4 regions of the Pseudomonas simiae genome follow, and region 3 is predicted to be linked to each of the others. Evidence: predicted binding sites of a transcription regulator. Region 3 holds the regulator's gene; each other region holds the start of a gene.
What was found. Region 3 encodes FliA, which starts transcription of late flagellar genes. Its sites were predicted from a motif close to CTAAAGTTTNNNNNNNNNNNGCCGNTAA; they were not measured.

Region 1 (4,662 bases), 1.6 Mb from region 3:
GCGACCGCTAGGTCTCAACGAAACCGATCCACTTCATGCCGCAGGCCCGCCGCCAGGGTCTCCAGTTCCTTGGCCGTGATCGCCAGGTTCGACACCACCTCGCGCTGCTCGCTGTTGGCCAGCGCAATGCTCTGCAGGTTGCTGCTGAGCAAAGTCGCGGTGCTGCTCTGTTCCTGGGTGGCGGTGGTGATCGCAGCGAACTGCTGACCGGCCGAGCGGCTTTGCTCGTCGATACGCGCCAGGGCCGACGCCACATCGGCGTTGCGCGACAGGCCTTCCTGCATCAATACGTTGCCGCGCTCCATGGTGCTGATGGCGTTGCCGGTTTCCTGCTGGATGCTCTGGATCATCCCGGAAATTTCGTCGGTGGCCTCACGGGTACGCGACGCCAGGTTACGCACCTCATCAGCGACCACGGCAAACCCACGACCCTGCTCACCCGCCCGTGCGGCTTCGATGGCGGCGTTGAGTGCCAGCAGGTTGGTTTGTTCGGCGATCGAGGTGATCACGCCGACGATCCCGCCAATTTCCTGGGAACGCTGGCCCAGGGTGTTGATCACCGTAGCCGTGCTGTTGAGCGCGGCGGCGATGTGTTCCAGGGACGACGACGCTTCTTGCATCGAGTTGCGCCCGATACGGGTTTGCTGGGCGTTTTCCTGGGCGAGGCGTTCGGTGCTGCCCATGTTATCGGCGATGTTCAGCGACGTGGCGCTGAACTCTTCCACTGCACCAGCCATGCTAGTGATCTCACCGGACTGCTGCTCCATGCCCTCATAAGCACCACCGGATAACCCAGACAACGCCTGGGCACGGCTGTTGACCTCTTCGGCTGCCTTGCGGATATGCGAGACCATGGTCGACAGCGCTTCACCCATCTGGTTGAAGCTGCGCGCCAACTGGCCGATTTCGTCATGGCTGGACACATTCAGGCGTACGCTCAAGTCCCCCGCACCCAAGGCTTCGGCCTGGCGCACCAGGTCGCCCAACGGCGCCAACTTGCTACGCAGCAACCAGACCGTTGCGCCGACCGCCAGCAGCATGGCAAGCACGCTGCCGATCACCAGGCGGATGCCGACGTCCCAGGTCACCGAGCGAATCTCGGCCTTGGGCATGCTCGCGACAACTGCCCACGGCCCGCCGTCGAAGGGCACAGAGACGCTGTAGAATTCTTCGTTCTTGTCCGCCCAGAAGCGACCTTTGCCTGGTGTTTTGGCCAGGTCCAACATCACTGGAACCGCCTGGTCCAGCGCCTGCACGCCAGCCGGGGGCACCAGCCAGCGCTTCTGCTCGTCCAGCAGGGCCAGGGAGCCGGTCTGGCCGATACGGAAGCGCTTGAGATTCTCGAACTGGGCATTCTGCGCATCGGTGTAGTCAAAACCGATGAACAGCACGGCGATGACCTGGCCGCTGCTATCACGCACGGGGCTGTATTGGGTCATGTAGGAGCGGTCGAACAATACCGCCCGGCCGATGTAGGTCTGCCCGCTGAGCACACGCTGATAAGCCGGGCCTTGGCGATCCAGGACCGTACCGATGGCGCGGTTACCATCCTGTTTGGTCAACGACGTGCTGATGCGGATGAAGTCTTCGCCGCTGCGTACAAACACCGTGGCCACGCCGCCGGACATCTGCTTGAACTCATCCACATCCTCGAAGTTGTTGTTCAACACCTCGCTGCCCAGATACAGGCTCGGGGTCTGCACACCGGCCACGGTCACTGGTTGGTCTGCACGCACACTCAAACCGGCACCAAAACGCTTTTCGAACAGCCCGCTCAACCGCTGGGTACTCTCGCGCAAGGTGCCGTGGAAGGTGTTGAGTTGATCGGCAAGCAAGCGCGCCTCGCTGGCCAGGTGTTCCTCGCGGGTGGCGAGGTTGGCGGAGTCGAGGGAACGCAGAGCAAACACAGTACTGCCGCTGATGACGACAGCCAGAATCACGGCGAGTGCGAGGCCTAGCTGTGAGGCTATCCGAGCGCGAGGTTGAGTCATGAAGGCTCCTGGCCGAGGCCAGGATCATCCTGATCTCATAGCGTTGCTCGGCAAATTATCTGGTGGGAAACGTTGGTGCACGATTGTTCCAACACACCTTCTTCGGCTGGGCGAAGCAATACTTGAGCGAATCACAGGGGTATCACGCAAACGATTGCACGAACGCTCTGCAACCACTCAATCGAGACGTTCGACTGAAGGCAACGCCATCGCCTTGACCTCCGCCTGGAGAAACTCCGCCAAGCGCCGCAGCCGCTCACCGCCGGGGCGGGTCTTCGGCCACACCAGGTAATAACTTTCACCACTGGCTACGGCTGTTGGCCAGGGCAGGCTCAATCGGCCCTGGGCCACGTCTTCGGCCACCATCAGCAGGTCACCCATGGATACGCCGTAACCCCGCGCAGCGGCGATCATGCCCAGTTCGAGGGTATCGAACACCTGCCCGCCCTTGAGCGACACCTGGGATGACAAGCCCATGCGCTCCAGCCAGTTGCGCCAATCACGACGGTCAGGCGTGGGGTGCAGCAACTCGGCGGTGGCCAGGCGCTCGACATCCCAGGGTCCATCCTCCAGCAGGTTGGGGGCGCCCACCGGAATCAGCAATTCCGGGAATAGATAACTGGCCTCCCAATCCGCCGGAAAATGGCCGTAGCTCAGCAGCACGGCGCAGTCGAAGGGTTCCTGGTTGAAGTCCACCTCGTCCACACTCATCCAGGCGCTGGTCAGTTGCACCTCATTGCCGGGCTGCAACGCACGGAACCGGCTGAGCCGCGCCAACAGCCAGCGCATGGTCAGGGTGGACGGTGCCTTCATGCGCAGGATGTCGTCTTCGGCATTCAAGGTATGGCAGGCCCGCTCCAGCGCGGCGAAACCTTCGCGCACACCAGGCAACAACAGACGCGCCGCCTCGGTGAGCTGCAAGGTGCGGCCGCTGCGCTGGAACAGGCGGCAGGCGAAGTGCTCTTCCAATGTGCGGATGTGTCGGCTCACCGCACTTTGCGTTATAGACAGTTCCTCCGCCGCACGGGTGAAGGAATTGTGCCGCGATGCCGCCTCAAACGCGCGAAGGGCATAAAGGGGAGGAAGGCGACGTGACATTTGGCAAGCTCCTACAAGCAATGCCGTAACGTACCAGATTCATCAGGCATGAGTTTTAGTCATGTGAACGATCGCATTTATCCCTTTGTGCAATGCGCTGAGAGCGCCGAGAATCAACCCTCCCTCAACCCTTCGACTATTCGAGCGTGATGATCATGCAGCATCCGGCACGTACCGAACTCTGGGCCATTCTGCGGCTGTCAGGGCCGTTGATTGCCTCACAGTTGGCGCACATGCTGATGGTGCTGACCGACACCCTGATGATGGCGCGCCTGAGCCCCGAAGCCCTGGCCGGTGGCGGCCTGGGCGCGGCAAGCTATTCGTTCGTGTCGATTTTCTGCATCGGCGTGATTGCCGCCGTGGGCACCTTGGTGGCAATCCGTCACGGCGCGGGGGATATCGAAGGCGCCACCCGCCTGACCCAGGCCGGACTGTGGCTCGCCTGGCTGATGGCCTTGGCGGCCGGCTTGCTGTTGTGGAACCTCAAGCCGCTGCTGCTGCTGTTCGGCCAGACCGAGACCAACGTGCACTCGGCGGGGCAATTCCTGACGATCCTGCCGTTCGCCCTCCCGGGTTTCCTGAGCTTCATGGCCTTGCGCGGCTTCACCAGCGCGATTGGCAAGGCCCAGCCGGTGATGGTGATCAGCCTCGGTGGCGCGGTGGCCAACTACCTGCTCAACCATGCGTTGATCGAAGGCATGTTCGGCCTGCCGAAACTGGGCCTGATGGGCATCGGACTGGTCACGGCCGTCGTCGCCAATGGCATGGCGTTGGCGCTGATGTGGTACATCCACCGCAACCGTACCTATGCGGCGTACCCGTTGAGCACCGGCCTGCTGCGCCTCAATACCCAGTACCTGCGCGAGCTGTGGCGCCTGGGCCTGCCGATTGGCGGCACTTATGCGGTGGAAGTCGGGTTGTTCGCGTTTGCGGCGCTGTGCATGGGCACCATGGGCAGCACGCAGTTGGCGGCGCACCAGATCGCGCTGCAAATTGTCTCGGTGGCGTTCATGGTGCCGGCGGGGATGTCTTACGCGGTGACCATGCGTATCGGCCAACATTACGGCGCTGGGCAGTTGCTGCAGGCACGCCTGGCCGGGCGCGTCGGCATCGGATTTGGCGCAGCGGTGATGTTGGGATTTGCCGCCGTGCTGTGGCTTTATTCCGATCCTTTGATCGGATTGCTTATCGACCATAACGACCCGGCCTTCCATGACGTGATCGTCCTGGCCGTCAGCCTGCTCGCTGTCGCCGCCTGGTTCGAGCTGTTCGACGGTGTGCAAACCATCGCCATGGGCTGCATTCGCGGGCTCAAGGACGCCAAGACCACCTTCCTGATCGGCGCGGGTTGCTATTGGTTGATCGGGGCACCGTCGGCCTGGCTGATGGCCTTCACCCTGGGCTGGGGACCGACCGGCGTATGGTGGGGCTTGGCGCTGGGCCTGGCGTGCGCGGCAGTCAGCCTGACTTGGGCATTTGAAGCGAAGATGAAGCGCATGATTCGGCGAGAGCCTGAAACCTACAGCACGTTGCAAGCAGCTCAGCCGGATTGAAGGCTGTAATCGGTCAGTGT
Region 2 (4,662 bases), 1.6 Mb from region 3:
CGGTCGCCACGTGGCGACCCTTGAGGATCTCAAACAGTTACCGATCCTCGGCGCGCTGGAGGCGGATCGCCTGGTGCATCAACGCATTCTCGACCCTCAGGGCAACGCCCACGACCTGGCGATGGAGGCTCGCCTGGGTATCGACGATTTTATCGTGCGCAAAACCAGCGCCATCATGGGCCTGGGCTTCACCGTACTGCCGATGATGTACTGTGAAGAGGAATTGGCTAACGGCCGGCTGGTGCAACTGCTGCCGGAGTGGTCCTTGCCTGGCGGCTGGCTGCAAGCGGTTTACCCGCATCGGCGCGGTGTGCTGCCGGCGATCCGGGCCTGGATCGACTACCTGGAAGAAGGCTTCAAAGGCTGTGGAGACCGCTTGCTATGAAAATGACCGAAGAACAAGTCGCCAGCTTCTGCCTGAGTCTGCCCGGCGCGCGGGAAGACTATAAATGGGGCGGTGTGCGCGTATTTTCGATTGCCGGCAACAAGATGTTTGCCCTGCAGAACCTGCGCGGTGAATCGCTGGCGTTCAAGGTCGATAAGGAACTGTTCCTCGGCCACGTGGACCGCCCAGGCATCCACCCGGCGCCCTACCTGGCGCGCGCGCAGTGGATCATCATGAACACGCCCTACCCGCTGGACGCTGATGAACTGCGTGGCTTGCTCCAGCGCTCCCACCAGTTGGTGGTCAGCAAGTTACCCAAGCGCACGCAGATCGGGCTGTTGCTGGGTGATTGACGTGCTGTTGCACCCCAGGTATCTACATCAATTTTCGGTGTTGCGCCGGGCCTGTGGCGAGAGAGCTTGCTCCCGTGACGGCCTGAAAGTCGCCCGAGACCTATCCGATGTAAATCGATCAATAGGTGGGAGCTGGCTTGCCTGCGATTGCGGATTCCAAGCCGACCATGCGCTTGAGTTGGAATGAGTACATATCCATTCCTGCGGTAACGGCTACTTAGGGTTCCGCCCTTACGGCGGCTCACTTTCGGAAAGCCCCAAAAGCAAGCAAAAGGTCTTCGCCCCACCACTCGGCACCTCGCCTAGGCTCGGTGAGCCCTCACTCCGGCTTGAATCCGTGGGCCGACGCAATGGGCCATCCTTGGCCCAGTGCGGATATCCGGGCCTAAAGCACTGAAACCAGTGTCCCCCCCAGAAACATCTGGTCCAGCCAGAACACTTGATGCAGCAGCACGATCACCCAGAACAGCACCTGGTAAGACACCTTGCGCGTCTTGTGGCGGAACACTTGCTGGGCAATCAACGCCCCCGGCCAGCCGCCCGCCAGTTCCACGGCGTGCAGGATGTTTTCCGGGGTGCGCCAACTGTCGGTACGGGCCTTACGCTTGTCACTCCAGTAGAGGAAGAACGCGATCACGCTGACAACGCCATAGGCCGCCAGCGGGATCACGGTCTCGCCGCGCTGCCATACCAAGATTGAACCCAGTAACGGCGCTGCGCACAGCAGCAGGAAGATCGCCGCCTTCAGGCGTGGATGCTGGATCATCATGCCTTCGCGGCCGCCCAGTCGATCCAGCCGAACTGCCAGGTCGCCAGGATCAGTAGGCCGAATGCAATGCGGTACCAGGCAAACACGGCATAGCTGTGGCTGGCGATGAACTTGAGCAGGCCCTTCACCGCAATCATCGCGAAGATGAACGAGGTCACAAAGCCGATGGCAAACACCGGCAAGTCCGCAGGCTGGAACAGGTCGCGGTACTTGTAGCCCGAATACACAGCGGCACCCACCATGGTCGGCATCGCCAGGAAGAACGAAAACTCGGTAGCGGTCTTGCGCGACAGGCCAAACAGCAAGCCGCCAATGATGGTCGAGCCGGAGCGGGAAGTCCCTGGGATCATCGCCAGGCACTGGGCCAGACCGACCTTGAGTGCGTCTTTCCAGGTGATGTCATCGACGGTTTCGGCATGCACTTCATGCTCGCGGCGCTCGGCCCACAGCATGATGATGCCGCCCACCACCAGCGCCGTCGCCACGGTGATCGGGTTGAACAGGTAGTGGTGAATCAGGTCGGCGAAAATCACCCCCAGCACCACTGCCGGCAGGAAGGCGATCAGCAGGTTGACGGTAAACCGCTGGGCCTTGCGCTGGGTCGGCAGGCCACTGACCACTTCGAAAATCTTGCCACGGAACTCCCACACCACTGCCAGGATCGCGCCCAGTTGGATGATGATATTGAACGCATTGAAACGGTCGCCGGTAAAGTCGAGCACGTCGGCGACGATGATCTGGTGGCCGGTGCTGGAAATCGGCAGGAACTCGGTAAGCCCCTCCACAACGCCAAGAATCAATGCCTGTATGGCGGTCCAAAAATCCATGCTTCCCCCAAAGGTCTTGCTCTATGGCAAGCCTTGTTGATCTTTTTAATGGTTCACTGACGACAAGATACGGTGTTGAGTTTCAACCCCGAGCTGCAAAAATCTTGTGAAATATCAGACAGTACTCAGGTTTTCCGAATGCAGGCCGAAAGCCTATCAGACAAGGCGGAAAAGTCGATGCAGCCCCACAATTATAAAAAGCACGGAGTGACAGGACCATGAACAGTTTGCGCAATATGTCGATCAGCCGACGCCTGTGGCTGATCCTGATAGTCGCCGTGCTGATGCTGTTGGCCCTGGGTATGCTGATGCTCAAGCAGATCCGAGACGACCTGTACCAGGCCAAGCGCCAGCAGACTCAACACGTGGTCCAGACCGCCAGCGGGATCCTGACGTTTTATCACGGTCTCGAAACCACCGGCGTGATGACCCGTGAAGCCGCCCAGAAGCAAGCGTTGAGCGCGGTGCGTGGCTTGCGCTACGACCATGATGACTATTTCTGGATCAATGACCTCACTCCCGTGATGATCATGCACCCCGCCAACCCCAAGCTCGACGGCCAGAACCTCTCGGCCATCCGCGACCCCGATGGGTTTGCCGTGTTCAACGAGTTCGTGATCCTGGCCAAGGCCAAGGGCGCCGGCATCGTCAACTATCGCTGGCCGAAACCGGGCGCCGAAGCGCCGGTGGCCAAGACCTCGTATATCCAACTGTTCGAACCGTGGGGCTGGATCATCGGCTCCGGCGTGTACGTAGACGATGTGCAGGCCGAGTTCAGCAGCCAAGTCTGGAAAGCCTCGTTCATCGGCCTGGCTATCGCGCTGGTGATGGCGCTGCTGGTCTCACTGATCGCCCGCAGTATTGTGCGGCCGTTGCAAGCTGCAGTGAACGCCATGGGCAACATCGCCAGCGGCGAAAGCGACCTGACCCGCAGCCTCGACACCCATGGGCAGGACGAAGTCACCCAACTGTCCCGGCACTTCAACAGTTTCACCGCCAAGCTGCGCCAGGTAGTCGGCCAGTTGCAGGTGTGCGCCAACGCCTTGGGCCAATCCTCGCAGGAGCTGGGCAGCAACGCGACCCAGGCCCATGACCGTAGCCAGCAACAGTCCCAGCAGATGGAACTGGTGGCCACCGCCATCAACGAAGTCACCTACGGCGTGCAGGATGTGGCCAAGAATGCCGAACACGCCGCCAGCGAAATGCGCGACGCACAGGCCCAGGCCCAACAAGGGCAGGTGAATATCGACAGCAGCCTGCAGCAGATCGATCAGCTCTCCGGCACCATCAGTCAGGCGGTGGAAGTGATTCGCACCCTATCGGCAGAAAGCACCCAGATCGGCAGCGTGCTCGAAGTAATCCGCTCGATTGCCGACCAGACCAACCTGCTGGCCCTTAACGCGGCCATTGAAGCAGCACGCGCTGGCGAGCAAGGGCGTGGCTTCGCCGTGGTGGCCGATGAAGTGCGACTGCTGGCCCAGCGCACGCAAAAATCCACCGCCGAGATCCAGGGCATGATCGAGCGCTTGCAAGGCCACTCGGAAGCGGCGGTCAAGGTGATCAGCGACAGCCACAGCGCCTCACAGCTGACCATCGAACAAGCCGGCCAGGCCGGCGCCAGCCTGACCGCCATCGGCGAGTCACTGCGCAACCTCAACGGCCTCAACGCCTCGATTGCCAGCGCCACCCTGCAACAAGCGCATGTGGTGGAGGACATCAACCAGAACGTCACCGAGGCGGCCGGTTTGTCCCACAGCACGGCATTGGCGGCGGAGCAGTCGAGTGTGGCGAGTGCGCATTTGCGTGGTCTGAGCGAACAACTCGACGGCCTGCTGCGTCAATTCAAGGTCTGATCCGGGGGGGAGCGGGCTAGCCCCGCTCACCCCATCAGTTAATTCCTACGCCAATCTTCTTTCGTTACAATCACTGCCCTCTCCCATTCTCCCAAGGAACCACCATGTCCGGGCTTGAACTGTTCGCCGCCGCCCTCGGGGTGATCGCTGTGTGGCTGACCGTCAAGCAAAACCCCTGGTGCTGGCCCATCGGCCTGGTGATGGTGTTGCTGTACACCTGGGTGTTCTTCGACGTGAAACTCTATTCCGACATGCTGCTGCAAGTGGTTTACGCCGCGTTGCAAGTCTACGGCTGGTGGCAGTGGACCCGTGCCGGCGAGGTCAAGCAAGGACGTCAGGTCACCAGCCTCGGTGTCCCGGCGATCATGGCCAGCCTGGCGGTGGGCGCAGTCGGTAGCCTGTTGCTCGGTGCCGCCATGGCCCACTGGACGGATGCTGCCCAACCCTGGCTCGACGCCGCCCTTACCGGCTTCAG
Region 3 (4,662 bases):
TTCACGGCACTGAGGGAGTTAAGCAACTGCTCGAATTCGCTGTCGGTCACATCCGGCTCGGCCTCAGCCACTGGCTCGGGTGCTGCTTCTGCTACCGGCGCAGCCGACAGGTCGGCGGGCTCCGCATAACGTGCCAGCGCAGCCAACAGTTCCGGAGTGGCCGCGGTGATCGGGGCACGTTCGCGGACTTCGCTGAACATGCCGTTGACCGCATCCAGTGCTTCGAGAATCACGTCCATCAATTCCGAATCAACGTGACGCTCACCCTTGCGCAGGATGTCGAACACGTTCTCGGCAATGTGGCAGCATTCCACCAGCTCATGGAGCTGGAGGAAGCCGGCGCCCCCTTTTACAGTGTGAAAACCGCGAAAAATTGCATTGAGCAGGTTCGCATCATCCGGTCGGCTTTCCAGCTCGACCAGTTGCTCGGACAACTGCTCTAAAATTTCGCCGGCCTCTACAAGGAAATCCTGAAGGATTTCTTCATCGGCGCCGAAGCTCATGTGGGTGCTCCTTAGAAGCCTAAACTGGATAACAGGTCATCAACATCATCTTGACCCGATACAACGTCTTCACGTTTATCGGCATGAATCTGCGGACCTTCACCCTTGGCGAGATGTTTTTTTGGATCTTTTTCCGAGAGGATCGCTTCGCGGTCATGTTCAATGCCGGCAAAACGGTCAACCTGGCCTGCCATAAGCACCAATTTGAGCAAGTTGCTTTCCACTTCGGTGACCAACTGGGTCACACGCTTGATCACCTGACCGGTGAGGTCCTGGTAATCCTGGGCGAGCAGAATGTCGTTGAGGTTGCTGGAAACCGTGCGGTTTTCCTGCTCGCTGCGTGACAAGAACCCTTCGACCCGACGCGCCAACTCACGAAACTCTTCAGCGCCGACTTCGCGGCGCATGAAACGGCCCCAGTCGTTGCTCAGGGCCTGGGCTTCGTTGGCCATACCGTTGACCAGAGGCGTGGCGTTTTCCACCAGGTCCATGGTGCGGTTGGCCGCTGCCTCAGTCAGCCTGACCACATAGGACAGGCGTTCGGTGGCATCAGTGATCTGCGAGATTTCCTCAGCCTGGGGCATGTGTGGGTCAATCTGGAAATTGACGATCGCACTGTGCAGCTCGCGTGTGAGCTTGCCCACTTCCTGGTACAGGCCGCGATCACGGGTCTGGTTGAGCTCATGGATCAACTGCACCGCGTCGCCGAACTGACCTTTTTCAAGGCTTTCGACCAACTGGTGAGCATGCTTTTTCAGGGTCGACTCGAAGTCGGCCTGCGATGATTCTTTATGCTCCATAGCTCCCCCGTGGCAGCATCAATGACCGATGCGGTCGAAGATTTTTTCAATCTTCTCTTTCAAGGCCAATGCAGTGAATGGCTTGACCACGTAACCGTTTACCCCAGCTTGGGCGGCTTCGATGATCTGCTCACGCTTGGCTTCGGCGGTCACCATCAGCACAGGCAGGCCGCGCAGCTTTTCGTCAGCACGTACGTGGCGCAGCAAGTCGATACCGGTCATGCCCGGCATGTTCCAGTCCGTTACCAGAAAGTCGATGCTCCCGCTGTTGAGGATCGGAATGGCCGTAATGCCGTCATCCGCCTCGACCGTGTTAGTGAACCCAAGGTCACGCAACAGGTTTTTTATGATCCGCCGCATCGTTGAGAAGTCATCAACGATGAGGATTTTCATGTTCTTGTCCAATTCGACCTCCAAGCAGTCTTAAACGCGCCCAGCACCTGGACGCGCCATTTCAATCAACAGGCATTACACAAAAAGGACTGCCGAGGGCACCACGGGTCGAACCCGCGAAGGCTGGTCGCCCTCACGGTCTCGTCTGCAGTGTCCCCACACTGCCTGTCAGCGCGCTCGCCACTCTCCCAAACGCCCCCGCAAGCGGGCTGCGCACTGGCTGTGCAACTGGCTGACCCGCGACTCGCTGACCCCCAGGACCTCACCGATTTCCTTGAGGTTCAGCTCTTCGTCGTAGTACAACGCCAACACCAGTCGCTCACGCTCCGGCAAATTGGCAATCGCGTCCGCCAACGCCCCCTGGAAACGCTCATCTTCCAGGTCACGCGATGGCTCCATATGAGCGCTCGCGCCGTCCTCGTGCAGCCCTTCGTGTTCGCCGTCCTGCAACAGGTCGTCGAAACTGAACAGGCGGCTGCCCAAGGTATCGTTCAAAATCCCGTAGTAATCGTCGAGACTCAATTGGAGTTCGGCCGCAACTTCGTGATCTTTAGCGTCGCGACCGGTTTTTGCTTCAATTGCGCGAATTGCGTCACTGACCATGCGCGTATTGCGATGCACCGAACGCGGCGCCCAGTCACCTTTACGCACCTCATCAAGCATCGCGCCACGGATACGGATCCCCGCATACGTCTCGAAACTCGCGCCCTTGCTCGCGTCATATTTGGTCGACACTTCGAGCAGGCCGATCATGCCCGCCTGGATCAGGTCTTCGACCTGGACGCTGGCCGGCAGGCGTGCCAGCAGGTGGTAGGCAATGCGCTTGACCAAGGGCGCGTAGCGCTCGATCAACTCGCCCTGACTGTCACGGGCAGACCTCTTGTAAGCGTTGTAGCCAGTCGCTGTCATAGCACGGGTCCTGCGCTCGTCTGATGCACCAATCGCTCGACGAAAAACTCCAGATGCCCCCGTGGGTTGGCGGGCAACGGCCAGGTATCGACCTTCTGGGCAATAGCCTTGAACGCCAATGCGCACTTGGAACGAGGGAACGCTTCGTAGACTGCACGCTGCTTTTGCACAGCCTTGCGCACACACTCGTCGTAGGGCACTGCGCCGACGTATTGTAAGGCGACATCGAGGAAACGATCCGTGACCTTGGTCAACTTGGCGAACAGGTTGCGCCCTTCCTGCGGGCTCTGGGCCATGTTGGCCAAGACGCGGAAGCGGTTCATGCCGTAGTCACGGTTAAGCAGTTTGATCAGGGCGTAGGCGTCGGTGATCGAGGTGGGTTCGTCGCAGACCACCAGCAACACTTCCTGCGCGGCGCGCACGAAGCTGACCACGGACTCGCCGATCCCGGCGGCGGTGTCAATCACCAGCACGTCGAGGTTATCGCCGATATCACTGAACGCCTGGATGAGGCCGGCATGCTGCGCCGGGCTCAGGTGCACCATGCTCTGGGTGCCCGAGGCAGCCGGCACGATGCGGATGCCACCGGGGCCCTGCAGCAGCACATCGCGCAGCTCGCAGCGGCCCTCGATCACATCGGCAAGGGTATGTTTGGGCGTCAGCCCCAGCAGAACGTCGACGTTCGCCAGGCCCAGGTCAGCATCCAACAGCATGACGCGACGGCCAAGCTCTGCCAGGGCCAGGGACAAATTCACTGACACGTTAGTTTTCCCGACGCCACCTTTGCCGCCGGTCACCGCGATCACCTGTACGGGATGCATGCTGCCCATTTTATTTCTTTACCTTGTCTTGCTTAGACGCAGGCTACATGGCTTGGCCGCGTGAATCGCTTGCAGACCATCGATGTAGGTACATTTCACGGTGTTCATCCTGCCCTCAACCGACCCGTTTTGCCGGGTTGTGATAAAGGTCGGCGAACATATCAGCCATCGCTTCCTCGCTAGGCTCTTCTTGCATTTGCACGCTGACTGCACGGCTGACCAACTGATGACGGCGCGGTAGATGCAGATCATCGGGGATCCGCGGCCCGTCGGTCAGGTAAGCGACCGGCAATTCATGACTGATGGCCAGGCTCAGCACCTCGCCCAGGCTCGCGGTTTCGTCGAGCTTGGTGAGGATGCAACCGGCCAGGCCGCAGCGTTTGTAGCTGTGATACGCAGCGGTAAGAACCTGTTTCTGGCTGGTGGTTGCAAGCACCAGGTAGTTTTTCGATTTGATGCCACGTCCGGCCAGGCTTTCAAGCTGCATGCGCAATGCCGGGTCGCTGGCTTGCAGGCCGGCGGTATCGATCAATACCACGCGTTTGCGCAACAGCGGGTCGAGGGCGTTGGCCAGGGACTGGCCCGGGTCGACGTGAGTCACCGATACATTGAGAATACGGCCCAGCGTCTTGAGCTGCTCCTGGGCACCAATACGGTAGCTGTCCATGCTCACCAGCGCGATATTCTGTGCGCCGTATTTGAGTACGTAACGGGCCGCCAGCTTGGCCAGGGTGGTGGTCTTGCCCATGCCGGCAGGGCCGACCATGGCGATCACACCGCCCTCTTCCAATGGTTCGATTTCCGGGGTGACAATCATCCGTGCCAGGTGGGCCAGCAACATGCGCCAAGCCTGGCGAGGCTCTTCGATTTCGGTGGTCAAGGCCAGCAGGTCGCGGGACAACGGGCCGGACAAGCCGATACGTTGCAGGCGCCGCCACAGGTTGGCCTGTTGCGGCTTGCTGCCTTGCAGCTGGTTCCAGGCCAACGAGCCAAGCTGCACTTCCAGCAGCTCACGCAGGCCATTGAGTTCAAAGCGCATCGAGTCGAACACCCGCTGGTCAACCGCAGGCGCCGGAGCAGGCGCAGAAGGACGTGGCGGTTCTTTGAAGGTCGGCTCGACCAGCGGCTCGGAAGCGGTCAGCGGCAGGCCGGCGAACAACTGGCGATTAGTGGTGGCATCGCTGTCGCCGCGCATGCTCAGTTCCGCCTGGGCCGAGACAATGCGTGAAGCAGTCT
Region 4 (4,662 bases), 1.9 Mb from region 3:
CAGCGGGTCAGATCTTGAAACTATCGACCAGTTGTTTCAATCGATTGGCCTGCTGCGACAGCGCGTCGCAATCCTTCAGGGTTTCGTTGAGATTGGCCACGCCTTGCTGGTTCAGCAGGTTGATCTGATTGATGTCGACGTTGAGCGTTTCCACCACCGCCGTCTGTTCTTCCGTGGCTGCGGCGACGGACTGGTTCATGCCGTCGATTTCGACAATCCGCTGCGTTACGCTGACCAAGCGCTCACCAGCCTGGTTCGCGACCTCAACACTTTCTTCGCTGGAGGTTTGGCTGGCGTTCATGGTGGTCACCGCTTCACGCGAGCCCACTTGCAGAGACGTGATCATTTTGTGGATCTCTTCGGCCGACTCCTGAGTGCGGTGAGCCAGGTTACGCACCTCATCGGCGACCACTGCAAAGCCTCGACCGGCCTCACCAGCACGTGCCGCTTCGATGGCGGCGTTGAGTGCCAGCAGATTGGTTTGCTGGGAGATGCCTTTGATCACATCGAGAATGTGGCCGATGTTGTCGGTGCTGGCGTTGAGGGTCTCGATCTGAGTGCAGGACAGGCTGATCTTCTGCGACAGTTCCGACATTGCAAGGATGGTTTGCTCCACCACCTTGCGCCCATCGTCGGCTTGTTCACTGGCGCCGCTGGCGTGCTGTGAAGCATCGGCGGCGTTACGTGCGATTTCCTGGGTAGCAGCGCCCAGTTCGTTGATCGCTGCTGCCACGCTGTTGGTACGCGCGCTTTGCTCATCGGAACCGATGATAGAGGCATTGGACGAGGCCATTACACGCTGGGAGAGATCGTGCACCTGTCGGGTTGCCGAAGACACCTCCGAAATCGAGGCGTGGATACGTTCTACAAACTGATTGAACGCGCTACCGACTTCGCCGAACTCGTCCTTGCTGGTCACAACGAGGCGGCGGGTTAGGTCACCTTCGCCTTGGGCAATGTCCTGCATCGCCACGCCCATGGTGGTGAGGGGTCGCAGCAAGACCTGAATCAACAGGCTCAGGAGCACCGCAATCGCGACTACGGCGATCAACATGGCAATCAAGGCGGAAGTACGGAACTTGCCCAGCGGTGCGTAGGCTTTGTCTTTATCAATCGACAGACCGATATACCAATCTGCGCCGGGTAAGCCACTGATAGGGGTAAAGGACAGGATGCGGTCCTGACCGTTGAGGACGACATCCTGGCTGACCTTCTCGATACGCACCTGGGTGCCAGGGTAGATGTCCTTGAGGTTCTTCATCACCTGGTCCTGTTCAGGACTGACGATGACTTGCCCGTCGCTACTGACCAGGAACGCATGGCCGATACCGCCGAAGTCCACCGAATTGATAATCTTCACCAGGGTCTGCAGGCTCAGGTCGCCACCGACTACACCGAGCAATTCACCATTCTTCTTCACCGGCATGGCGATGGTCACGATCTGCCCGCCTACTGCGGCCATGTAGGGCGGGGTAAGCATGGGTTTGTCCGCGGCTACTGCCTGCTTGTACCAGGGACGCTGACGAGGGTCATAACCATCGGGCATTTTTGCGTCCGGACGCTGAGTGAAAACGCCGTTGGTTTGGCCAACGTAGGTGAACTGGAAGTTCGAGGTGAATGCCGGTTGATCGACCAGACCTGGAAGGTCAGCACCACTGCCCTGGTGGGCTACGTTTTGCGTGAGGCTTTCGAGTACCAGTATTCGCCCACTGAGCCAGTTCTGCACACTGCTGGCGGTGAGCTCACCGGATTGCTGGATGGACGATTCCAGGTTCTGCTTGATGGTGCTGCGTTGCAGGTAGTCGTTATAGAGGGTGAACAACGCGAAGGCCAAAACCACGACGCCTGACGCGGCCAACAGAATTTTATGACTGAACTTAAGATTCATTTCATCGACTTCTTTTGCCAAAGGGGGGTGAGCGTGCCGAGTGGAACATTCCATGTAGCGGTATAGGCAGCTTCTCCGGCCGCTCTATTTCGGTGCACGCATGGCTCGTCAGGCTTTCGGCCAACGCTTGGCAAATCTTAGGAATTTGTGAGGTATTTCCTGTTTTTATGTGGGAAACAGACCAGCGGTACACCTAGGCGATGGGGGTTACGAAACGTGGTGATTTAAGGCCCTAAACGACAAAACCCCTGTCTGCGTTAGCAGACAGGGGTTTCGGAATTCAATCTTGACGATGACCTACTCTCACATGGGGAAACCCCACACTACCATCGGCGATGCATCGTTTCACTGCTGAGTTCGGGATGGGATCAGGTGGTTCCAATGCTCTATGGTCGTCAAGAAATTCTGTGTATCGGACCGTTGCGCTAGCAACGTGCCGATGAAATTCATGGACTTCTACATAAACAAAACCCCTGTCTGCGTTAGCAAACAGGGGTTCTGGAATTTAATCTTGACGATGACCTACTCTCACATGGGGAAACCCCACACTACCATCGGCGATGCATCGTTTCACTGCTGAGTTCGGGATGGGATCAGGTGGTTCCAATGCTCTATGGTCGTCAAGAAATTCGGGTACTGAGTCGTGACCTGGTGGCCTCGCTTCAGCAAATTGGGTATGTGACAGATCGGTGTTTTGTGAGATATCGAACTTTCGGTTCGTATCATCTTCACACACCGCAATCTGATGCTCGTTAGAGTAGTCAAATTGCTTGGGTGTTATATGGTCAAGCCTCACGGGCAATTAGTATTGGTTAGCTCAACGCCTCACAGCGCTTACACACCCAACCTATCAACGTCGTAGTCTTCGACGGCCCTTCAGGGAACTCAAGGTTCCAGTGAGATCTCATCTTGAGGCTAGTTTCCCGCTTAGATGCTTTCAGCGGTTATCTATTCCGAACATAGCTACCCGGCAATGCCACTGGCGTGACAACCGGAACACCAGAGGTTCGTCCACTCCGGTCCTCTCGTACTAGGAGCAGCCCCTCTCAAATCTCAAACGTCCACGGCAGATAGGGACCGAACTGTCTCACGACGTTCTAAACCCAGCTCGCGTACCACTTTAAATGGCGAACAGCCATACCCTTGGGACCGGCTTCAGCCCCAGGATGTGATGAGCCGACATCGAGGTGCCAAACACCGCCGTCGATATGAACTCTTGGGCGGTATCAGCCTGTTATCCCCGGAGTACCTTTTATCCGTTGAGCGATGGCCCTTCCATACAGAACCACCGGATCACTAAGACCTACTTTCGTACCTGCTCGACGTGTCTGTCTCGCAGTCAAGCGCGCTTTTGCCTTTATACTCTACGACCGATTTCCGACCGGTCTGAGCGCACCTTCGTACTCCTCCGTTACTCTTTAGGAGGAGACCGCCCCAGTCAAACTACCCACCATACACTGTCCTCGATCCGGATAACGGACCTGAGTTAGAACCTCAAAGTTGCCAGGGTGGTATTTCAAGGATGGCTCCACGCGAACTGGCGTCCACGCTTCAAAGCCTCCCACCTATCCTACACAAGCAAATTCAAAGTCCAGTGCAAAGCTATAGTAAAGGTTCACGGGGTCTTTCCGTCTAGCCGCGGATACACTGCATCTTCACAGCGATTTCAATTTCACTGAGTCTCGGGTGGAGACAGCGCCGCCATCGTTACGCCATTCGTGCAGGTCGGAACTTACCCGACAAGGAATTTCGCTACCTTAGGACCGTTATAGTTACGGCCGCCGTTTACCGGGGCTTCGATCAAGAGCTTCGCGTTAGCTAACCCCATCAATTAACCTTCCGGCACCGGGCAGGCGTCACACCCTATACGTCCACTTTCGTGTTTGCAGAGTGCTGTGTTTTTAATAAACAGTCGCAGCGGCCTGGTATCTTCGACCGGCATGAGCTTACGGAGCAAGTCCTTCACCCTCACCGGCGCACCTTCTCCCGAAGTTACGGTGCCATTTTGCCTAGTTCCTTCACCCGAGTTCTCTCAAGCGCCTTGGTATTCTCTACCCAACCACCTGTGTCGGTTTGGGGTACGGTTCCTGGTTACCTGAAGCTTAGAAGCTTTTCTTGGAAGCATGGCATCAACCACTTCGCTAACTAAAAGTTAGCTCGTCATCAGCTCTCGGCCTTAAGATCCCGGATTTACCTAAGATCTCAGCCTACCACCTTAAACTTGGACAACCAACGCCAAGCTGGCCTAGCCTTCTCCGTCCCTCCATCGCAATAACCAGAAGTACAGGAATATTAACCTGTTTTCCATCGACTACGCTTTTCAGCCTCGCCTTAGGGACCGACTAACCCTGCGTCGATTAACGTTGCGCAGGAAACCTTGGTCTTTCGGCGTGGGTGTTTTTCACACCCATTGTCGTTACTCATGTCAGCATTCGCACTTCTGATACCTCCAGCAAGCTTCTCAACTCACCTTCACAGGCTTACAGAACGCTCCTCTACCGCATCACTTACGTGATACCCGTAGCTTCGGTGTATGGTTTGAGCCCCGTTACATCTTCCGCGCAGGCCGACTCGACTAGTGAGCTATTACGCTTTCTTTAAAGGGTGGCTGCTTCTAAGCCAACCTCCTAGCTGTCTAAGCCTTCCCACATCGTTTCCCACTTAACCATAACTTTGGGACCTTAGCTGACGGTCTGGGTTGTTTCCCTTTTCACGACGGACGTTAGCACCCGCCGTGTGTCTCCCATGCTCGGCACTTGTAGGTATTCGGAGTT

Region 1: the regulator FliA is predicted to act here: its motif matches at 2,091-2,118, upstream of PF1751_RS27110 (methyl-accepting chemotaxis protein).
Region 2: the regulator FliA is predicted to act here: its motif matches at 2,459-2,486, upstream of PF1751_RS12500 (methyl-accepting chemotaxis protein).
Region 4: the regulator FliA is predicted to act here: its motif matches at 2,002-2,029, upstream of PF1751_RS00620 (methyl-accepting chemotaxis protein).

Annotation. Positions count from the first base shown of each region.
Region 1 covers NZ_CP010896.1:5,936,145-5,940,806, forward strand. Annotated here, with positions in the region: gene PF1751_RS27105 (ABC transporter six-transmembrane domain-containing protein) at 1-11, shown strand, start outside; gene PF1751_RS27110 (methyl-accepting chemotaxis protein) at 15-1,991, opposite strand; gene PF1751_RS27115 (LysR substrate-binding domain-containing protein) at 2,169-3,089, opposite strand; gene PF1751_RS27120 (NorM family multidrug efflux MATE transporter) at 3,239-4,642, shown strand.
Region 2 covers NZ_CP010896.1:2,782,107-2,786,768, reverse strand. Annotated here, with positions in the region: gene PF1751_RS12520 (LysR substrate-binding domain-containing protein) at 1-385, shown strand, start outside; gene PF1751_RS12515 (MmcQ/YjbR family DNA-binding protein) at 382-738, shown strand; gene PF1751_RS12510 (DUF1294 domain-containing protein) at 1,124-1,507, opposite strand; gene PF1751_RS12505 (undecaprenyl-diphosphate phosphatase) at 1,504-2,334, opposite strand; gene PF1751_RS12500 (methyl-accepting chemotaxis protein) at 2,553-4,187, shown strand; gene pnuC (nicotinamide riboside transporter PnuC) at 4,292-4,662, shown strand, end outside.
Region 3 covers NZ_CP010896.1:4,354,171-4,358,832, forward strand. Annotated here, with positions in the region: gene PF1751_RS19685 (chemotaxis protein CheA) at 1-503, opposite strand, end outside; gene PF1751_RS19690 (protein phosphatase CheZ) at 515-1,303, opposite strand; gene PF1751_RS19695 (chemotaxis response regulator CheY) at 1,322-1,696, opposite strand; gene fliA (RNA polymerase sigma factor FliA) at 1,865-2,605, opposite strand; gene fleN (flagellar synthesis regulator FleN) at 2,602-3,435, opposite strand; gene flhF (flagellar biosynthesis GTPase FlhF) at 3,542-4,662, opposite strand, start outside.
Region 4 covers NZ_CP010896.1:121,841-126,502, reverse strand. Annotated here, with positions in the region: gene PF1751_RS00620 (methyl-accepting chemotaxis protein) at 8-1,888, opposite strand; rRNA gene rrf (5S ribosomal RNA) at 2,173-2,288, opposite strand; rRNA gene rrf (5S ribosomal RNA) at 2,398-2,513, opposite strand; rRNA gene PF1751_RS00605 (23S ribosomal RNA) at 2,670-4,662, opposite strand, start outside.